3 regions of the Selenomonas sp. oral taxon 138 str. F0429 genome follow, and region 3 is predicted to be linked to each of the others. Evidence: riboswitches for the same ligand, from Rfam matches in the RefSeq annotation. Region 3 holds a riboswitch; each other region holds the start of a gene.
What was found. Region 3 has a riboswitch for cobalamin ahead of HMPREF9163_RS04540 (TonB-dependent siderophore receptor). Riboswitches for the same ligand answer to the same signal wherever they lie in the genome.
Positions count from the first base shown of each region.

Region 1: it holds a riboswitch for cobalamin, as region 3 does, so the genes downstream of both, HMPREF9163_RS09610 (TonB-dependent receptor) here and HMPREF9163_RS04540 (TonB-dependent siderophore receptor) in region 3, are expected to answer to the same signal.
Region 2: it holds a riboswitch for cobalamin, as region 3 does, so the genes downstream of both, HMPREF9163_RS00325 (TonB-dependent siderophore receptor) here and HMPREF9163_RS04540 (TonB-dependent siderophore receptor) in region 3, are expected to answer to the same signal.

Region 1 covers NZ_KB290949.1:42,083-47,107, reverse strand. Annotated here, with positions in the region: partial or broken gene HMPREF9163_RS12590 (recombinase zinc beta ribbon domain-containing protein) at 1-574, shown strand, start outside; cobalamin riboswitch at 670-842, shown strand; gene HMPREF9163_RS09610 (TonB-dependent receptor) at 1,028-3,271, shown strand; gene HMPREF9163_RS09605 (PepSY-associated TM helix domain-containing protein) at 3,359-4,630, shown strand; partial or broken gene HMPREF9163_RS12585 (magnesium chelatase domain-containing protein) at 4,843-5,025, shown strand, end outside.
Region 2 covers NZ_KB290925.1:58,531-63,555, forward strand. Annotated here, with positions in the region: gene HMPREF9163_RS00320 (ABC transporter substrate-binding protein) at 1-594, opposite strand, end outside; gene HMPREF9163_RS00325 (TonB-dependent siderophore receptor) at 584-2,512, opposite strand; cobalamin riboswitch at 2,700-2,914, opposite strand; gene msrB (peptide-methionine (R)-S-oxide reductase MsrB) at 3,017-4,144, opposite strand; gene HMPREF9163_RS00335 (uracil-DNA glycosylase) at 4,172-4,867, opposite strand; gene folK (2-amino-4-hydroxy-6-hydroxymethyldihydropteridine diphosphokinase) at 4,869-5,025, opposite strand, start outside.
Region 3 covers NZ_KB290935.1:21,550-29,851, reverse strand. Annotated here, with positions in the region: gene HMPREF9163_RS11705 (IS5 family transposase) at 724-924, shown strand; gene HMPREF9163_RS04555 (glycine hydroxymethyltransferase) at 1,012-2,247, opposite strand; gene HMPREF9163_RS04550 (serine hydroxymethyltransferase) at 2,414-3,733, opposite strand; gene HMPREF9163_RS04545 (SLC13 family permease) at 3,898-5,157, opposite strand; cobalamin riboswitch at 5,485-5,695, shown strand; gene HMPREF9163_RS04540 (TonB-dependent siderophore receptor) at 5,881-8,037, shown strand; gene HMPREF9163_RS04535 (iron ABC transporter permease) at 8,037-8,302, shown strand, end outside.

The DNA of each region.
Region 1 (5,025 bases), on a different contig from region 3:
GGTATGGCACTCCACGGATAAGTACCGCAGAGTCATCTATCGTTGCAACAAGAAATACGCCCACAAGGGCAAGCCATGCAGCACACGGCATCTGACGGAGTGTGAGATCAAACAGATTTTCGTTAAGGCTCTGAACTCCTTGGTGGAAGTCAAAGAGAATGTGATTGCGGAACTCCGTTCTCTGATTGGCAGTGTTTGCCAAACGGGGGAGATGACGGAGGAACGGGATAAAGTAGAGCAGGAACTCGGCGTTTTGGCAGAACGGCTCGAAATGCTGATTCGAGAGAATGCACGGGTAGCACAGGATCAGACGGTGTATCTGAAACAGGAAAATGAGATTCGTGCGATTTATATGGAAAAGCAGGGGGATATGGAAAAGTTGGATGACCAAATTGCCGAGAGGGAGAGCAAGAGAAACACCTTGGAGACCATGATTCAAGTAGTATGTGGTATCGACGGGGAGCTAGTTGAGTTTGACGAGGAATTATGGAGTGGGCTGCTCGAGCACATTTGTGTGAAGGCGGACGGTCAGATAGTTGTTATTTTCAAGGGCGAGATTGAAATTGGTGTTTGAGGATAATTCATGTATGCAAAAAGGGAATATAGTTGTATAGTATGTCTTGACAAGGGATAAAGGCTCATGCTACCATAGTCACGGAAACAGCAAAACTTTATACGGTTGAGTCAGGTGCCGCAAGGCTTAATAGGGAATCCGGTAGATGCCGGAGCGGTCCCGCCACTGTAGCAGCGAGTGCCTCTGTGATATGCCACTGGGAAACTGGGAAGGTACAGGGAAACGATGAACTGGAGCCAGGAGAACTGCCTGATTTAGAATCGCCGATTGACCTACGAGTGATGGGGAGGAGATTACGTGCATCGAATTTTTCGGTGTATTAGTTTTGTGTGGTACTTTTGCCATGATGTGATGAAGTTTCAGCCTCATTTCTCGTATGGGAGAAATGAGGCTGTTTTATATGTAATGATCTCTGTATTATTTTTTAGGAGGAGAAAGGAAGTCTTTCAAAAAATGAATCCATGGAAAAAGAAATGTCTCACATTGGCAGTCCTCTGTGCGTTGACAGGTGGGAATACCCCCATTGTAGGCGCAGCTGAACGTAATTTTTCCGCCGAGGCATCATCGTCCGACACGGCAGAAAATGGAATGGATGAGTCTTCTCGTTCTTTACAGAGCGAACGCGATCTTGGTGAGACGATCGTCACAGCGACCCGCATCTCAGAACCGCTGATGAAGGTTCCCGCCAATGTCACAGTAATTACATCAAAGGAACTGGAAAAACGGCATGTGTTCAGCCTGCGTGAGGCTCTGGCACGTGAGGCGGGGATCTATATCTCACCGACAGCGGATGTCAAGGACGGCGTGACAATGCGTGGGTTTTCCGGTTCTGATATTCTCGTTATGTATAACGGGCAGATGCTCAATACCGCCTTTGACGGCGGCGTGAACTGGGATTCGATCCCCCTCTCAAACATTGACCGCATTGAGATCGTGCGCGGTGCAGCCTCTTCGCTCTACGGCGGTCATGCCGTTGCAGGTGTCATCAATATCATTACCAAGAAGCCGGATGCGTCAGACAGCACAAAAATGGAGCTGATTCACGGGCAGATCGATGTCCTGCGCGGCAGCAATAATACATGGCAGCGCGGGCTTCAGGTCACGGGTGGTGATAAAAACATCTCCTTCCGCGTCGGCTATGAAAAGCGCACCTCGGACGGCTGGGTAGGACATGCCGTTACAACTGATGAGGACGATAGAAGCTATACGCCCGATGCAACCGGATCCTTCCACAAATTGTCTGATGGTAATTATATTGTAGGGAGCCGCGGCGCAAAGAAGAAGAAAAGCGAAAATACCTTCGTTGATCTGAATTATGCGTTCGACAAGAACCGCTCGCTCGATTATAGTTATTTGCACGCCTCATACGAGTATTCCTATCACGATCCCATCACCTATTTCCGTGATTTTGCAGGAAATCCTACATTTTCGGGCATTGTGCAGCTGCCAAACGGCAACTACCTTACTGTCACGCCCGATGACTTCCTCGGCTACCTCGGTAGGAGGGAGCAGGATATTCACAAGCTGCGCTATGAGGACACGAAGAACGATTTCAAGGCGGGAATCGGCTACAGCAATACATGGAAGGATGGCTATTCTTCTGCCTACGATGCGACAAGCATTGATTGGACAGGCACTGGAGATCGTGCTGAATATCCGACGAAGAACTACAATGCGGATCTGCAAAAGCAGTGGATGATTGGAAACAATACCGTGCTCGCAGGATTCTCGTGGATAAAGGATAAAATGCGGTATCGCAGGTATGACCTTTTGCATTGGAAGGACTGGGATTCGGTCAATGGTGTGCCGTATCAGCAGAGTGGCGGCTCCGTAATGTCCAGTGCGCTCTTTGTACAGGATGAACTGGCGCTTGATGCCCGATGGAAACTGCAGCTTGGGATGCGTTATGATCGGTTTGACAAGCAGGATGGTTATTCCTATATCGGTACGGTGCGAAAGAGCTACGAAGATACAGTATTTCACGCGTGGAGTCCGAAGATTGCCGTCAGCTATGAGCCGCAGAAGGATACGATGATCTATTTGAGCTACGGAAAGTCCTTCAATCCTCCCTCAATATACAAGCTTTATCGCCGTGCGGGTGACAGACCGCGCTCCATCCAGGCAAATCCAGATTTGACACCGGAAATCTCCCGTACGTTTGAACTGGGGATTAAGCAGAAGATCGATAAGAACACATCCTATGGCTTGACACTCTTCCGCGTGGATACTGCGGACAAAATTGCGATTGAGACGAGGAATCGCGTGCGTGCATACTATAATATGAACAAGTCAATGATCAAGGGGGTGGAGCTGGCGGTGAAGCACCGTTTCCATCGTGATTGGCAGACATATTTCAATTACACCTTTGAATCTGGCGAAGATACGATTGGCGGAAAAACCTATCGTAACTGGGATCTGCCAAAGCATATGATGCGGTTCGGTATCGAGTATAACCGCGATAAGTTTAACGGCACGTTGGATACACAGTACGTCGCTGCACGCCAAAGCGTGGATACGGTGACGGGCGAATATGGATCGGAGGACAGTTTCTTCGTTACCAATCTGTATCTCAATTACAAAATCAATGAGAACTTTAAGTTGCGGTTCGGCATCGAGAACCTATTCAATCGCAAATACTATGCGGGTGAAACAGCGAACGACAGAACCTATACCTTTGGCACGACCTACTCGTTCTAAGTAGACGCGTGTCTGCATTGAAGCCCCGACGGAATGCCGGGGCTTCATTTGCTATCATTATTCTATTGTATTGCAAAGGATCATTCGATGAAACTTCTCTATCGTTTCCACCGTTGGATCAGCGCAATATGTGCGTTGTTTTTCCTCCTGCTCTGTCTAACAGGGCTGCCGCTGATCTTCAGTGGGGATATCTATCGGTGGAATGAGGTCGATGAGCGACCGAGTTTTGGTGAACTCTCCTATCAGGAGCTATGGAGCGGAGCAACGGCAGGATTAGCACGGATCGCATCAGAGATGCCGGAGCGCGATGTAGACGTGATTTCTACCGATACAGAGCGGGGCGTGCTTTTATACAGCCTCACATGGCAGGAAGAGAACGGAACTGCACGCAGAGCGCGTGTCGCCTATGCGCCCGTTCAGGATGAACTCGTTCCATGGCGTGGGACACATGTCAAATCTCCGGCGCTTGCCAGTTTTATGGGGACGATGCACAATCTGCACTTAAAAATGTCAATGGGGCGTAGCGGCATGATTTTCCTCACGGTCATGTGTTTTCTTTCCTTCCTCTCTATCGTGGGGGGGATTCTGCTCTATCCGTTCTTTATGCGCCAACGCCTTTTTGGAGGGACACGCGGCGGAATGTCTGCGGGGAATTTCTTCGACTGGCATAATTTTCTTGGGATGATCACTGCGGTATGGGCAGGACTGATGACCCTCAGCGGCGTGGCGATTGCCGCCTATATCATCGGACATGGAAGCTATCGGGCGGATGTGGAGGCGGCACTTCCCGTTGATATTCACAATCAAGAGCCCATTGCATATGAGGAGATGATTTCCTATGCAGCAGATCATTTCCCGACACAGAGACTCCTTTACCTTGCAAATGTCAGAGAGGATGAGCCTGCCGTTATGACGCTGACGGATGAGGGACATCCATCGATGTTCCGTGGGCAGGAGGTATATCTCATCCGTACGGAGGAGGGGCTGACGCATATCACACAACCCATGCCGCGCTGGCTCACACTGTGTGATTCCCTGCGTACGCTCCATCTCTATAATCATGACACCATGCCGCTCAAGCTGATCTGGGCGGTGCTTGACATGCTCACGATTGTCGTCATTGTGAGCGGCTTTGCCGGTTGGTTCCAGCGACATCGACGGAAAAAAGAAATTCCACCCGTTCTGACAGATGGAACGAGACCCATTACAGCAATGTGGTCGATGCCCGCGCTCTTTGCACTGCTTTCCATCATCGGCATGACAGCGCCGCTTTCATACGCGGAGACGGGCGATTCTATTGGGACAGTGGCATGGGGATGCTGCCTGCTGCTCATGATTTATCTATGGCAAAGAGGATGACGGTAAATCTTTTATCGTGTTCCAAGGCAAGATAGGGTAGGTATTGAAGGATACCTCCGTTTAATCTATACAAGCGAGATTTCATTTATCATACTGGACAAGTCATCCTAGTAAGCGCTTGGAATCTCTTTTCTTTTGCAAAGAATCATTAGCCATCTCGCCCTATCCTGTGTTATAATTTTCTTATATTTGAAACGTAGGAGGGAAGGCCGTTGTTTGCAAAGACCTATGGTGCGACGACCCTCGGGATAGATGGACGGATTATCGACGTTGAGGTGGATGTGTCGCCCGGGCTGCCGGGCTTTGAACTGGTGGGGCTTCCCGATACGTCGGTGAAGGAGTCGAAGGAGCGTGTACGGACTGCAATCCGCAACTCGGGCATTCAGTTGCGGCAG
Region 2 (5,025 bases), on a different contig from region 3:
GACGACGATGGGGCGCTCCGCCTCGGGGATGTCCCCAACACGGCGCTCCACATCCGCGAGGCGCGCGCGCTTTTCGGCGATGAGTGCTGCGGCATTCTCCTCCTGTCCGACGAGCCTGCCAACCTCCTCAATGCGCGTAAAGATCCCCTCGACACGCTTCGGCGTGCGCGAGGCATAGACCGTCAGCCCAAGATCACGCAGGCTCTCCACGAGCTCCTTCGGCACACCGTCCGTGGTAAAGACGAGATCGGGATGAAGTGCAAGGACGCGCTCCGGACTCCGATCTTTGAGTTTCACGGGAACCGCCTTTGCCGCCTCCGTCATGGAGGAGAGTCCGGGATCATCCGCATAGGCAGTGAGTGCTGCAATCTGCTCGGGCGGTGCAATGGCGAGCAGGATCTCATCCGTCGCAAGGCCAAGCGAGACGACGCGCTGCGGCTTTTCCCGCAGGACGACCTCCACCCCCATGCCATCCGTTCCGCGATAAAACACAGATGGCTCTGCCGCATTCTGCCCCTCCCCCGCACAGCCGGAAAGAATACCGGCTGCAAGGAGGAACAGGAAAAGCGTACAGAGCTGCACATTAGAACGCATGCGTATAGGTCAGGCGGAAGTTGCGCCCGAGATCGAGGTTGCCGTAACGGTTGGAGTAGTTCTCACGGTTCAGCAGATTGTAGATGCCGAGAGAGACCACATCGTCTTTGCCCGCCGTGTAGATCAGGTTCATATTGAGCTGAATCTTATCGGGCACATCCTGCGCAGCGCCGAAGCTTTGCGCAATGTACTCACGATCACCAAGATATTTGAGGTTCAGATTTCCCTGCCATTTTGCCATCTGATAGTCGAGACGCACAAGACCTTGGAGACGCGCAGCATCCTGGATCCAAGCCTTATTCGTCCCGTTCGGATTCTGTATCTCCGGATTGGAAACGCTGCCGCCCAGTGTCAGACTCCATGTATCATTAAACCGTTTCGCATACTCAAGCTCAATCCCCGTATTACGGAACTGTCCCGTATTGACCGCATAGTGCTGGTTGGTCGCTGTATCAAGCCGCCATCCGATCTTATTCTTCATATCCATATGGTAAACTGCGGCTTTCCACGTATCGTTTCCACGCCGAATCTTGACGCCTGTCTCATAGGTCCAGCCGCTCTCAGGTTTTAAGCCGGTCGGATTGAAATTCTTATAACTGAAGCTGTCATCCACGGTCGGCATCTGGAACGCCTTACCGATGTTGATGTACCACGCCGTATTGCGGTCAAATTTATACTCTGTCTGGAACTGAGGCATCAGGACGCGCTGATCTTCCTCGGGGTCATTGATGAACTCCCCCCGCAGACCGAGTGTAAAGTTAAACTGCGGCGTAAACTGCTTGCTGTACGAGGCATAAAGGGAGTTCCCTGTACGGACGGCAGTACGCTTCTTCGCAGGTTTATCAATCGCCTCACGCTTATAGGAATACCCCAACACCATGGAGCCGTTTCCCATTTTCCAAGTCTTCTGTACATCGAGGATTTGCCCATCCATCGTCGCATTGCCGTCTGTCTTCTTGTTTGCAAGATAATCAAAACCATCTACCTTGCGATAGTTGTATCCAAGAACAGCATGAATTCCATTATCTTTGCCCTGATATACAAGACTTGCCGTATGGCGGAGGTCATTGTAGCGGTAGTTGTACTTCGTCCCCGTCGGAACAAGACTATTCCCTGATTTCTTGTATTGAACCCCGCCACGTGTAATATCTCCCTCCATATAATTGTAGTTGAGGGAGAGTTCATCTGTCAGCTGCGCAATCACGCCAACACGGCTCTTTTTTCCCTTGCCGACCCACCAGTCAACCCAGGAAATCTTATCAATGCCAAACCCGTTGGAGTGCGGGAGATCCTTCGACCATTCGCGGCTCACATCCACGATAATACGGTCACCTGTATAGGTTGCCTCACTTTTCTTGAAATAATTTCCGACGGTTTGGCTGAGTTGGAACTCTGATTCTTCCGGCTTTGGCTGCTTCAGAATGATATTGACGACACCGCCCATTGCCTCGGCACCATAAAGTGTCGATGCTGCACCATTGACGATCTCGATGCGCTCAACCATTGATGCAGGGATGTTCTCTGTACTCGGATAGTTCTTGAGGTTCATTGGAACGCCGTTCACCATGACGAGCGTACCGCGGTCATAGCCACGAAGTGTAATACGGCCTGCGGCTAAGCCGAAATCCTGCCCCGCATCGCCGTAAGATGTACTCGTCGAACCAATCTGCTGATCGATCGCCTCGAAGACGTTGCGATAGCCCGCCTTTTCAATCTCCTTCGCCATGATGATCGTTGTTGTTGCCGGCGTATCGAGATCACGCTTCTCGCGTCGTTGTGCTGTCACAACAGTATCGGCGAGCGCGTGCGCATCTCCCTGCTCGTTTGACGTCTGCTCCGCAGCGTATGCCGTTCCAACAAAACTTACTCCCGCAAATGCCGCAAGCACCGCTAGTGTCCACTTCTTCTCTCTTGTCATATCCTTTGTCACCTTTCTTGTGAAGTGCTCTCCATGCACCATAATCATATTTTGAAAACTTTTAGGTATAGAGGAAAACGAAAAGCCCCTTCCTGCAACAGCAGAAAAGGGCTCATAGGCTCTCAATCAAAGGGGCTCAAAGCGGCGTAACAGCACGCAAATCCCCATCCCCATCACTCGCAGGTCAAACGGCGATTGTCAATCAGGCAGTTCTCCTGGCTCCAGTTCATCGCAGACCTGCGCCTTCCCAAGGGAACTCCCCCAGTGACGTTCTCGGAAATAACAGCGCATTTCCATGCAGGCTTGCTCACTGATACAGTGGCGGGACCGCTCCGGCTTGTGGTGATGACTCCTTACCGGATTTTCTATTAAACACAAAGTACCTGATCCAATTCCTATAAAGTTTTCGTAAGGCTTTGGTAAAGATAACATTGGAAGAAGTACTTGTCAATACGAGAAAAAGATATTTTACGAATTCTCTCACATCCCAGTACTTTTTCAAATTTATTTTTCCAGCAGATAGAGATAGTCGCCGTACCCCTCTGCCTCCATGTCCTCCTTTGGGATGAAGCGCAGAGAGGCGCTGTTGATGCAGTAGCGCAGACCGCCCGTCGCGGCAGGGCCGTCGTCAAAGACATGCCCGAGATGCGCGCCGCTGCCCGCCGCCGTGACCTCCGTGCGCACCATGCCGTAGGAGCGATCCTCATGTGCGGCGATAAGGCTGCTGTCGATGGGGCGCGAGAATGCTGGCCAGCCGCACCCCGAGTCGTATTTATCCGCAGAGATGAAGAGCGGCTCACCCGTCGTGATGTCACAGTAAATGCCCTCACGGAATTCGTGATCGTATTCGTTGCGGAAGGCAGGCTCTGTCGCCTTCTGCTGCGTGACGGCATACTGCATTCCCGTCAGGCGTGCCTTCAGCTCCTCGTCCGATGGTTTTGCAAATGTGCGCATGGGTTTCGCCTCCGCTGCCCGCTCTGCCGCCGCGCGTTTTTCACGCATCTGCGCGATGAGTGCAGGCGAGATGTGACAGTAGCCATTCGGGTGCTTCACGAGGTATTCCTGATGATCGTCCTCGGCACGGTAGAAATTCACAATCGGCCCCATCTCTATCGCGATTGGCTTTCCAATGCGCTGCTGCAGAGCCTCGAGCGAGGAGCGAATCACAGCGGCATCGTGACTCTCCGCTCCATCCGCATTTGGCACGTAGTAAATGCCTGAACGGTACTGCCGCCCGATGTCGTTGCCCTGCCGATCCTTTGCCGTCGGGTCGATGGAGTCATAGAATGCCGTGAGGAGTTCATCGAGGCTGACCTTCCGCGGATCGTAGACGATATGCACCGTCTCCGCATGACCGCTGCCGCTGCATACCTCGCGGTAGGACGGATGCGCAGTTGCACCGTTCGCATAGCCGCTCTCCGCCGAGACGACGCCGTACACAAGGCTCGTATACAGCTCTGTCCCCCAGAAGCAGCCACCCGCGAGATAGATTTCCTTCTGACCGTCCGTCGGCATATGCTCCTGCACGATCTCGTGCGGCATCTCCGCCGAGGATACTGCAGGCGAACCGCAGCCGCCGAGACAGGCGACAAGACCAAGCGCGCAGATGTTTTGTAACGATGGGATTTTCATGATATTTCTCCTATGTATGTATCAATATTACGCCTCAATCTCTCCCGCCGGCGGCAGCTGCCAGTTGATCGGCGTCTCGCCCGCCTGCACGAGAAAATCGTTAACGCGCGAGAAGGGGTGGCTGCCGAAGAAGCCGCGATGCGCCGAGAGGGGGCTTGGATGCGGCGACTCGACGATGAGGTGGCGTGGATTCGTGATGAGGCTGCGCTTGCGGCGTGCGGGACTGCCCCAGAGGATGAAAGCGAGCGGACGCTCGCGTGCTCCGAGGAGGCGGATGATGTGATCGGTGAACCGCTCCCATCCGTGCCCCGCATGAGACGCTGCGGAGTGCGCGCGCACGGTGAGCACGGTGTTCAGCAGGAGCACGCCCTGCTTCGCCCACGGAATGAGGCAGCCATGCGAAGGCAGTGCAATGCTGAGATCATCCTGCAGTTCCTTGTAGATGTTGAGCAGCGACGGCGGCGGATCGATGCCGACCTGCACGGAGAACGACAGTCCATGCGCCTGTCCGTCCCCATGATACGGATCCTGTCCGAGAATAACGACCTTCGTATCCGCAAAGCTCGTGTAGTGCAGCGCATTGAAGATCGCAAACATATCGGGGTACACGCGCCGCGTGCGGTACTCGCCGATCAGGAACTCCCGCAGCTCCCGATAGTAGGGCTGTGCCATTTCATCAGCGAGAAGTTCCTGCCAGTCGTTGTGAAAGATTTCCTTTGCCATGCTAAACTCTCTCGTAAATTTCAAAAATACAGTCTTCTCTGCGCCGACATCCTGTACGCACAAAGTCCGTCAGCGACGGCAAAAAGACATCCGCCACATACGTGCCCGCAAGACGCGTCACATACGCGCGATGCACATAGGGCAGGAGCAGACGATAG
Region 3 (8,302 bases):
CTGTGATATACTGGATGCGTTGCCGCCCCTACACATGGCAATGAGAGGGGGTGTGTATATGCTCACTATCTCTTTTCTTCTCTCCATCTTGGCTGGTGTAATTGCCAACTACGTCAGCAAATGGCTCGATGAGAGAGACGACGGCGACGAGCCTAGGCGTTAGTCCCTGCCTGCAGTATGGGAACAGAAAAGCCCCCAAGGTGCGAACTTGGGGGCTTTTCGTGTGTATAACTCACTATCTCGTTTGCCATAGATAGTATAGCACAAGTCCCCGATGATATGCAAGTGATATGTTCCCGCCGCCCTAGGTGTGGTCTTTTTTTATGCCCTCCAACCATCCGAGAGAAAACGGCGCACATGATCTTCATCAATCACTAGACGGTGTGAGTTTGGGTAGGATCGTCAATATCACCTCACTGATCGAGCGTAGTCCTGGATGAGTTCGCGCCAAATGTTTTCCCAATCCGAGATAGGACAAAAGCTCAAACTCATACCGATAGTTCTCCAGCCAGGATGAAAAGAAATACATATCCGGAAGGGGCTTGAAAAGATGCTCGCGCAGGTAGCCCTCATACATCTCGGCGACAGGAATACCGCCTAAATAACGTGCGTCCTCTGCATATATCTTAGGAAACGCTGAAAAATTCTTTTGTTGCAGGATTGAGCTCCGAAATATTACAATAGAGGAAAACAGCAACACGACGAGAGAGAGGCAACATCATTGTGCAGCAAACCTTTACCGACATGGAGTACGCAAACCGCAAGAGAACAACACGGCGTGAAGCCTTTCTGCAAGCCATGGAATCCATCATTCCTTGGAACGAATGGATGGCACTCATTGCGCCGTGCCATCTCCAGAAAGAGCGCGGCAGAAAACTGATTCCACTGGAAACGATGCTGCGCATGTACCTCATGCAGAACTGAGTCGCTTCTCAGCAAAAAAGCATAAACGAAAACAGCGCCCCGCCGATCATTCTCGGTGGGGCGCGTTTCTATGCAAATATTGTGCGGTCAGCCCTCGGAGTCGCCCATCCACTCTTCGGAGAAGACGGGGGCATCCTTGACGAGGGCGACGATCTCCTGCCGCGTCTTCTCGATCTCTTCGGGGGAGAGGACGGTGGTGAGCGGTTTTGCGAGCAGGGAGCCGATGTAGGCGATGTCCTCCTCGCGCATTCCGCGCGTCGTGGGGTTCGAGGTCGAGAGGCGCAGGGCGTGGAGGAAGAGGCCGGAGTTCATCGTGGGGACGTTGTCGGTCTTGACGCGGATGCCCATCTGACCGATTGCCTTGACCGCAGCTGCGGTATCAATGCCGGCGGCGGCAGAGGCGAGGACGAGGTGGGTGTCCGTGCCGCCGCAGAGGACGGAGGCACCATGGTCGGCGAGGGTGCGCGCGAGCACCTGCGCGTTCTGTACGACCTGCGCGGCATAGCTGCGGTAGCGGTCGCTGCCCGCCTCGCGCAGGACGACGCCGAGTGCGGCGAGGTGGTTCATGTGCAGCGCCTCATGCCCCGTGTTGATGACGGCGGCGTCCATGCGTGCGGCGATGTCGCGCTTTGTGAGGAGGACGGCACCATCGGGACCGCGCAGCGAGTCGCGCGTGGAGAAGGTGACAACATCGGCGAGCGGCACGGGCGAGGGCACGAGCTTTGCCGCGACGAGGCCGACGGACTGGCTGATGTCGACCCAGAGGTAGGCGTCGACGGTCTGCGCGATCTCGTAGAGGATCTGATAGTCGATGGTACGCGGGTAGCTGACAGGCGAGAAGATGATGAGCCGCGGCTTTACGCGCTCCGCCTGTTCGCGCACGGCACCCCAGTCAATCTCCTGTGTGCCAGGCTCGATGCCGTAGTTCTCAAAGTCGTAGGAGAGTCCTGCGACGTGATCCTTTTTCCTGAGGTTGAAGGAGAGGACGGTATCGCCCGATTCCAGCAGCGCCTGAAAGACGACACGCGAGGCGGCGACGATGTTGCCGAGGCGCACGATGGCATGGTCGCAATGGAACAGCTCCACTGCGCGCGCGCGGACGATGGCATCGAGGTGCAGACCGCCGCTCGTGGTCTCGTCGTGGCGGTCAAAGAAGCTGTTCGTGAGGACGCTGCCCTCGAGGTACTTTGCGAACGGCGACATGGCATTCATGTTCGGCATGAGGGAGAGGGTGTAGCGCTGGCGCTGCCGCTCCTCCTCGAGCAGACCGTAGATCTCGGGGTCGAATGTCTTCAGGTGGTTGGCGACTTCTTCACGTTTCATGGGCAATTCTCCTCTTCCGTAAAAATGGGGTTCGTTCAGTCTTGTCTTTTCAGTATAGCACAATGCGCCGCATAAATCACTCATTTGTTGACGCTTCTGAATATTTTACAATGAAAACCTCCGACCGCACACTTCTGCACGCGGTCGGAGGTTGTTTGATGCTCCGTTATTTGAACAAGCTCTTGAGGATGGTTTTCCGCTCGTTGGCGACGTGCTCGTGGACGCTGCCCGTGTCGGAGGTGGGCGCGACGGTCTGTGCGGTTGCGCCCTCGTTCATCCACTCCTCGGAGAAGGTGGGCTTATCCATGAGGAGCTTTGCGATCTTCATGCACACCGAATCCTCCTCCTCGGCCGGGCATTGCCCGCTGAGGGTGCGCGCGAGTACGTCGGCAATGATGGACATGTCCGCCTCCTTCAGTCCGCGCGTGGTCGGGTTCAGTGTCGAGAGACGCAGCGCGGAGAGCATGATCTCGGGGCGCATGGTCGGGATCTTGTCGCGCTTGACATAGATGCCCATGCGTCCGAGGGCGTGCACGGTGTCCACGATGTCAACGCCCGCCGCAGGAGCGGCGAGGATGAGATGGGTCTCGGTGCCGCCTGCGAGGAGGTTGATGCCCTGCTCCTTGAGGGCTGCAGCGAGCGCGCGGCTGTTCGCGAGCACTTGCTCCCCGTACGCGCGGAAGCGCGGCTGTGCAGCTGCATGCAGGGCAAAGCCGAGCGCGGCGAGGTGGTTCATGTGCAGGGAGATATGCCCCGTGTTTGCGACGGCGGCGTCCATCTGCGGCGCAAGCTCCTTCGTGCAGAGGAGGATCGCGCCGTCAGGCCCGCGCAGCGAGTCGTTCGTCGGGAAGCTGACAACATCGGCAAGCGCTACGGGCGAGGGGATGAGCCCCGCTGCAACGAGCCCGACGCACTGCCCGATGTCGACCCAGAGATATGCCCCCACGGCGCGCGCAACGGCGGCGAGCCGCTCGTAGTTCGGCACGCACGGATAGCTGACAGGTGAGAAGATGATGAGGCGCGGCCTCACGCGCTCGGCGAGCTGCATGACCTCGTCCCAGTCCACCTTTTGGAGGGCAGGGTCAATGCCGAAGTTCTCGAAATGGTAGTTCAGCCCCGCACAGTGCTCCTCTTTCCTGCGGTTGAAGGAGAGGACGGTATCGCCCGGCTGCAGCAGCGCAAGAAATGTGACGCGCGAGGCGGCGGCGATGTTGCCAAGCCGCACGACAGCGTGCGCGCTGCCGAAGAGTTCCTGCGCGCGCGTGCGGACAAGCTCCTCGACGGAACTGGCATGACGTGCCCCGCAGCCCTCGAGGGTGCTGTTTGCGAGCGCACTCCCCTCGAGAAAGGCGGCGAGCGGCGACATGGCGTTGACCGTCGGGATCAGCGAGAGGGTGCAGCGCTGCCGCTGGATCTCGTCCTGCAGGAGGGTGAAGATCGCGGGGTCGAATGCCTTCAGATGGTTCAGCATTTCTTCTTTTTTCATGATATTCTCCTCATCATGCTGCGGCGCACAGTTGTGTGCCATGCAATGACAGGTGTACCCGTGGGCACACCTGTCATGCGGTGAACGACATACTTTTCAGTTCATTCACGGTTCAGCATAATGAGCGGAGAAGTCCGCTGCTGCCGCTTATATCTAAGTTTGGATTAGAACGGCCAGACGAGGGGGATGACGACAAGGCAGACGATCAGCGAGACGAAGACGAGCGGAACGCCGACCTTGACGTAGTCCATGAAGCGGAACTGTCCGGGGCCGAGAACGAGGGTGTTCGGCGGCGTCGCAACCGGCGTGGTAAATGCGCAGGATGCCGCAATGCCGATCGCCATGACGACCGGATATGGGGAGACGCCGATGGACTGCGCGATGGAGATCGCAATCGGCGCGAGGAGCGCGGCTGCCGCCGTGTTCGACATGAACTGCGTCAGGCCGCACGAGAGGGCGAACATTGCACCGACGATGAGCATCGGGGACGGATGGTCGCCGATCAGGCCGACGACGAAGTCTGCAATGAGCTTGCCTGCGCCGCTGTGATCCATCGCGCTGGCGAGCGGGAGCATACCTGCGAAGAGGAAGATGGTCGTCCAGTCAACGCCCTGATACGCCTGCTTCTCCGAGAGGCAGCCCGTGAGGACGCAGAGGAGACCGCCGATGATCGCCGAGGTCTGCATCGGGACGTTGATCTGCTTTTCGAGCACCATTGCGATGACAACGCCGATCAGGATGACAGCGCAGATGACCATCTTGCGCGGATCCTTTGCCTCCTCCGCCTCACCTGCGACCGCCTCGCTGTCCACGAGCTTGCGCGGGCAGAGCTTGCGGCCGATCGTGAGCATATAGATCATGCCCGCGATGGAGAGCGGGATACCAATCCATGCGAATTCGAAGAAGCCGAACGGCGTTAGTCCCGAGGCACCGAGCGTCGCGCTCATGAGGATGTTCGGCGGCGTACCGATCATCGTGATCGTGCCGCCGACGTTTGCCGCGACGGCGAGCGCCATGAGCTGCGGCGAGACGGGCAGTTTTGCCGCTGCGCAGATCTGGATGACGACGGGCATGAGGCACGCGACTGTCGCCGTGTTCGAGGACACGGACGAGAGGACAATCGTTATGAGCATCAGTGCCGCCATTAATGCACGCTCGTCATTGCCCGATTTTTTGACGACGGCGATGCCGATTTTTTGCGCGAGTCCCGTCTGGAACATCGCGGCGCCGATGATGAACATGCCTGCGAAGAGGACAACGGTGGAATTCGACAGACCTGAGAAAACCTGTGCCGGGGTGAGCACCCCCAAGAGTCCGAGCGCGATCGCCGCGCCCATTGCCGTGACGGCGAGCGGGATAATCTCTGTGGCGAAGAGGAACGCCGCCACCCCGAGAACACCCAATGTCAGCATTGCTGCATCCATGAATACATCTCCTATTCATACAGTTCGTTCGGGATTGCTGCGGGTATCAACAAGCCCGATTAGTTTCCGTAGTATATTTCGGAAACTTTCTTTCGACGAATTCTTATAATTCTCTCTCTATTCCGTTTTTCCTGCTATATTTTGGACAAAAGCCCTATGAAACTTTGACATTGAAATGATAAACAACAGTTATTATTTGCCTGCATTCATATATAGTGTTGTTTATTTTTCGAAACGGAAATGGCATGAGGTTCATAGAGAAAATGCAAAATCGCTTGACATACACATAGGCTTTAATTATACTGTCATACGAATTCATTTCAATCAAAATTCATAAGTAGATTCGGTGCCCGAGAGGGCGTAACAGGGAAATCGGGGACTGCCGACCCATGTGGGCGGCAGATCTGAGAGCCGATGCGGTCCCGCCGCTGTAATGCTGAGAACGTTCCAATATGTCACTGACAGAGCTTTTCTGTTGGGAAGGCGGAGCGGACGATGATGCAGAGCCAGAAGACCTACCGAGTCTCGTGCGCCGGAGCGCTGCGCCCATGCGTCGCACTTCTCTGCATCCTGCGATGGACAGGACGGCAGGCTTTTTTCGTGTGAGAAAGTCCCGTTCTGCTGTGGACGGGACTTTTGCATGATTTGCGCGATGAATTCAGGAGCTATGGATTATTGGGGGGGGACGGGCTTTGTCCGTCTATATCAAGGAGGAAAATGGAGATGACAAAACGAAAGCTCATGTGCGCGATTGCACTCGCGACGGCTGGCTCGGTCTGGATGGGAGCTGCAAGTGCTGCGGAGAAGACGGAGACGATGGACTCCTACGAACTCGCACCGGTCGATGTGGAGGGACAGCGGCAGGCGGAACCTGCGGAGGAAGAGGCGACGATGCCCGGCGGATTTGTGAGCAGCAAGCCCTCGGTCGGACTGCTCGGATCGCAGGATGTCATGGATGTGCCGCTTGCGGTGACGGAGATCAGCCACAAGACGCTCGAGACCTTTGCAACGCCGACGGACGGCGTGAACGGCGCGCTCGTGCTGAACCCTGCCGTGCGTGTGCAGACGGGACATCTCTATCAGGATATTGCAATCCGCGGTTTTCGCATCAACGGGCATGCAAGCTATACCAATGGGATTCCGGGGATGTTCGGGCAGATGAATCTGCCGTATTACTGGGTGGATCGCGTCAGCGTGATCGCAGGACCGAACATCGGCGTGAGCGGTGCGGCGATCAACGAGGCTGCGGCGGGGACAGTCAACTATATCTCCAAGCGTGCAGAGAGCGATGCGGCGCAGGCGAAGATCTCCTATCTCGGCGGCAAGTCTGTCGAGGAGGCGGTCGATGTCAGCAACCGCTTCGGCAAGGACGACCGCTATGGCGTGCGCATTACGGCGACGAATCAAAATGGGGAGACGGCGGTCAAACATGAGAAGATGGATCGTCAGACCCTCTTTGTCAATCTCGACCGGCATACGGAGAAGTCGACGACAAACTTCCTCATGGGCTATGTGCATACGAAGCAGAAGGCAGGCCCCACGCGCATCAATTTTGATTTCAGCCCGGGTCATGTGACGCACCTGCCGCGCGCACCCAAGCTCTCACGCAGCTACAAGCCTTCGTGGTCGTACAATGCGTATGACAATGTCATCATGACACTCAACCACGAGCAGAAGCTTGCGGAGCATCTCACGGCGTTCTTCAACGCGGGCTATCATCACGAGGACTGGTACGGCTATATCGACGGCTCGCCGAAGGTGGTCAACGACGCGGGTGACTTTACCATCAGCATGGAGCACTATCCGCTCGCGTTCTCGCGCTACTATCTGAATCTCGGCCTGAAGGGCGACTTCAAGACGGGCGACCTCACGCATGACTATGTGCTCTCTCTCGACCAGAACTGGGCGCGCAGCTATGGCGGCACGTATCGCCCCTTCACTTGGAGCGGCACGGGCAATATCTACCGTGACAACAGCTGGGCACAGCCGGATCTGCCCGAGAAGGAGGCTCCGTACCAGCGCAAGACGCGCCTGCGCGGCTGGCATGTGGTGGATACGATCAAGACGGCGGATGAGCGCACACAGGTGACGCTTGGTCTGCACGGGCACAATGTGCGCATTGTGCAGGCGTCGGGGGCGCGCACGGACACGAGCGCGATCTCGCCGATGGTTGCGGTCAGCTATAAAATTACGCCTGCGGTGACGGGCTACGCGGCGCATACGGAGAGCTTCGGCCTTGGCACGATGGTCGCAACGGGCAAGGGCTATGCAAATCAGGGGGATATGCTCGATCCCGCAAAGACGAAGCAGAATGAAATCGGTGTGAAGGTGCAGGGCGGCAACTTCCTCCACACGCTGAGTTATTTCGATATTCGTCAGGCAAACAGCGTTGATGTAATGAAGTCGGGGCTGAAGTATCTGCAGTACGACGGTGAGCAGCGGAACAAGGGCGCTGAGTGGGGCTTTACGGGAACGCTCGCGGAGAAATGGGATCTGATGGGCGGCATTACGTACCTTGATGCGCGTCAGAGCAAGACGACGAACGGCGCAAACGACGGCAAGCGCGTCGACGGTCTGCCGTATTGGTCGGGGGCGCTCGGTCTTGTCTACCGTCCGACGACCGACTGGTCGTTGATTGCGCGCATGAACTATATCGGCGACAGTGTGATCAATAGAGGTCAGATTGCCGTGCCCTCGCATCTCCTCTTTGATCTCGGCGCGACCTATCGGACGAAGATGGGCACGACGCCCGTGACGCTCTCGGCGATGATCTACAATGTGACGGGCAAGGACTACTGGAATCCCGTTGCGGGGCAGGGGACGAGTCTTGCCCTTGGCGAGCCGCGCACGTTCACGTTCTCGGCGAATTTTGAGATCTGATGCATCATATTTGGCGAAACGGCCCCGTCGGCACCCTTGCGGTGCTGCTGGCGGGGCTTCTTGTTGTGTCCGGACTGGTGGGGCTGACGCTCGGCGTGCTGCCGCTCTCCCCTGGGGATGTGGTAACGCTCCTTGGTGGGGGATCGCTTGGCGATGCCGCACAGACGGAAACCGTACGCGCCGTTCTGGAGCTGCGTCTGCCGCGCATCCTGCTCGCGGGAGGTGTCGGGATGGGGCTCTCGCTCTCGGGTGTCGTTATGCAGGC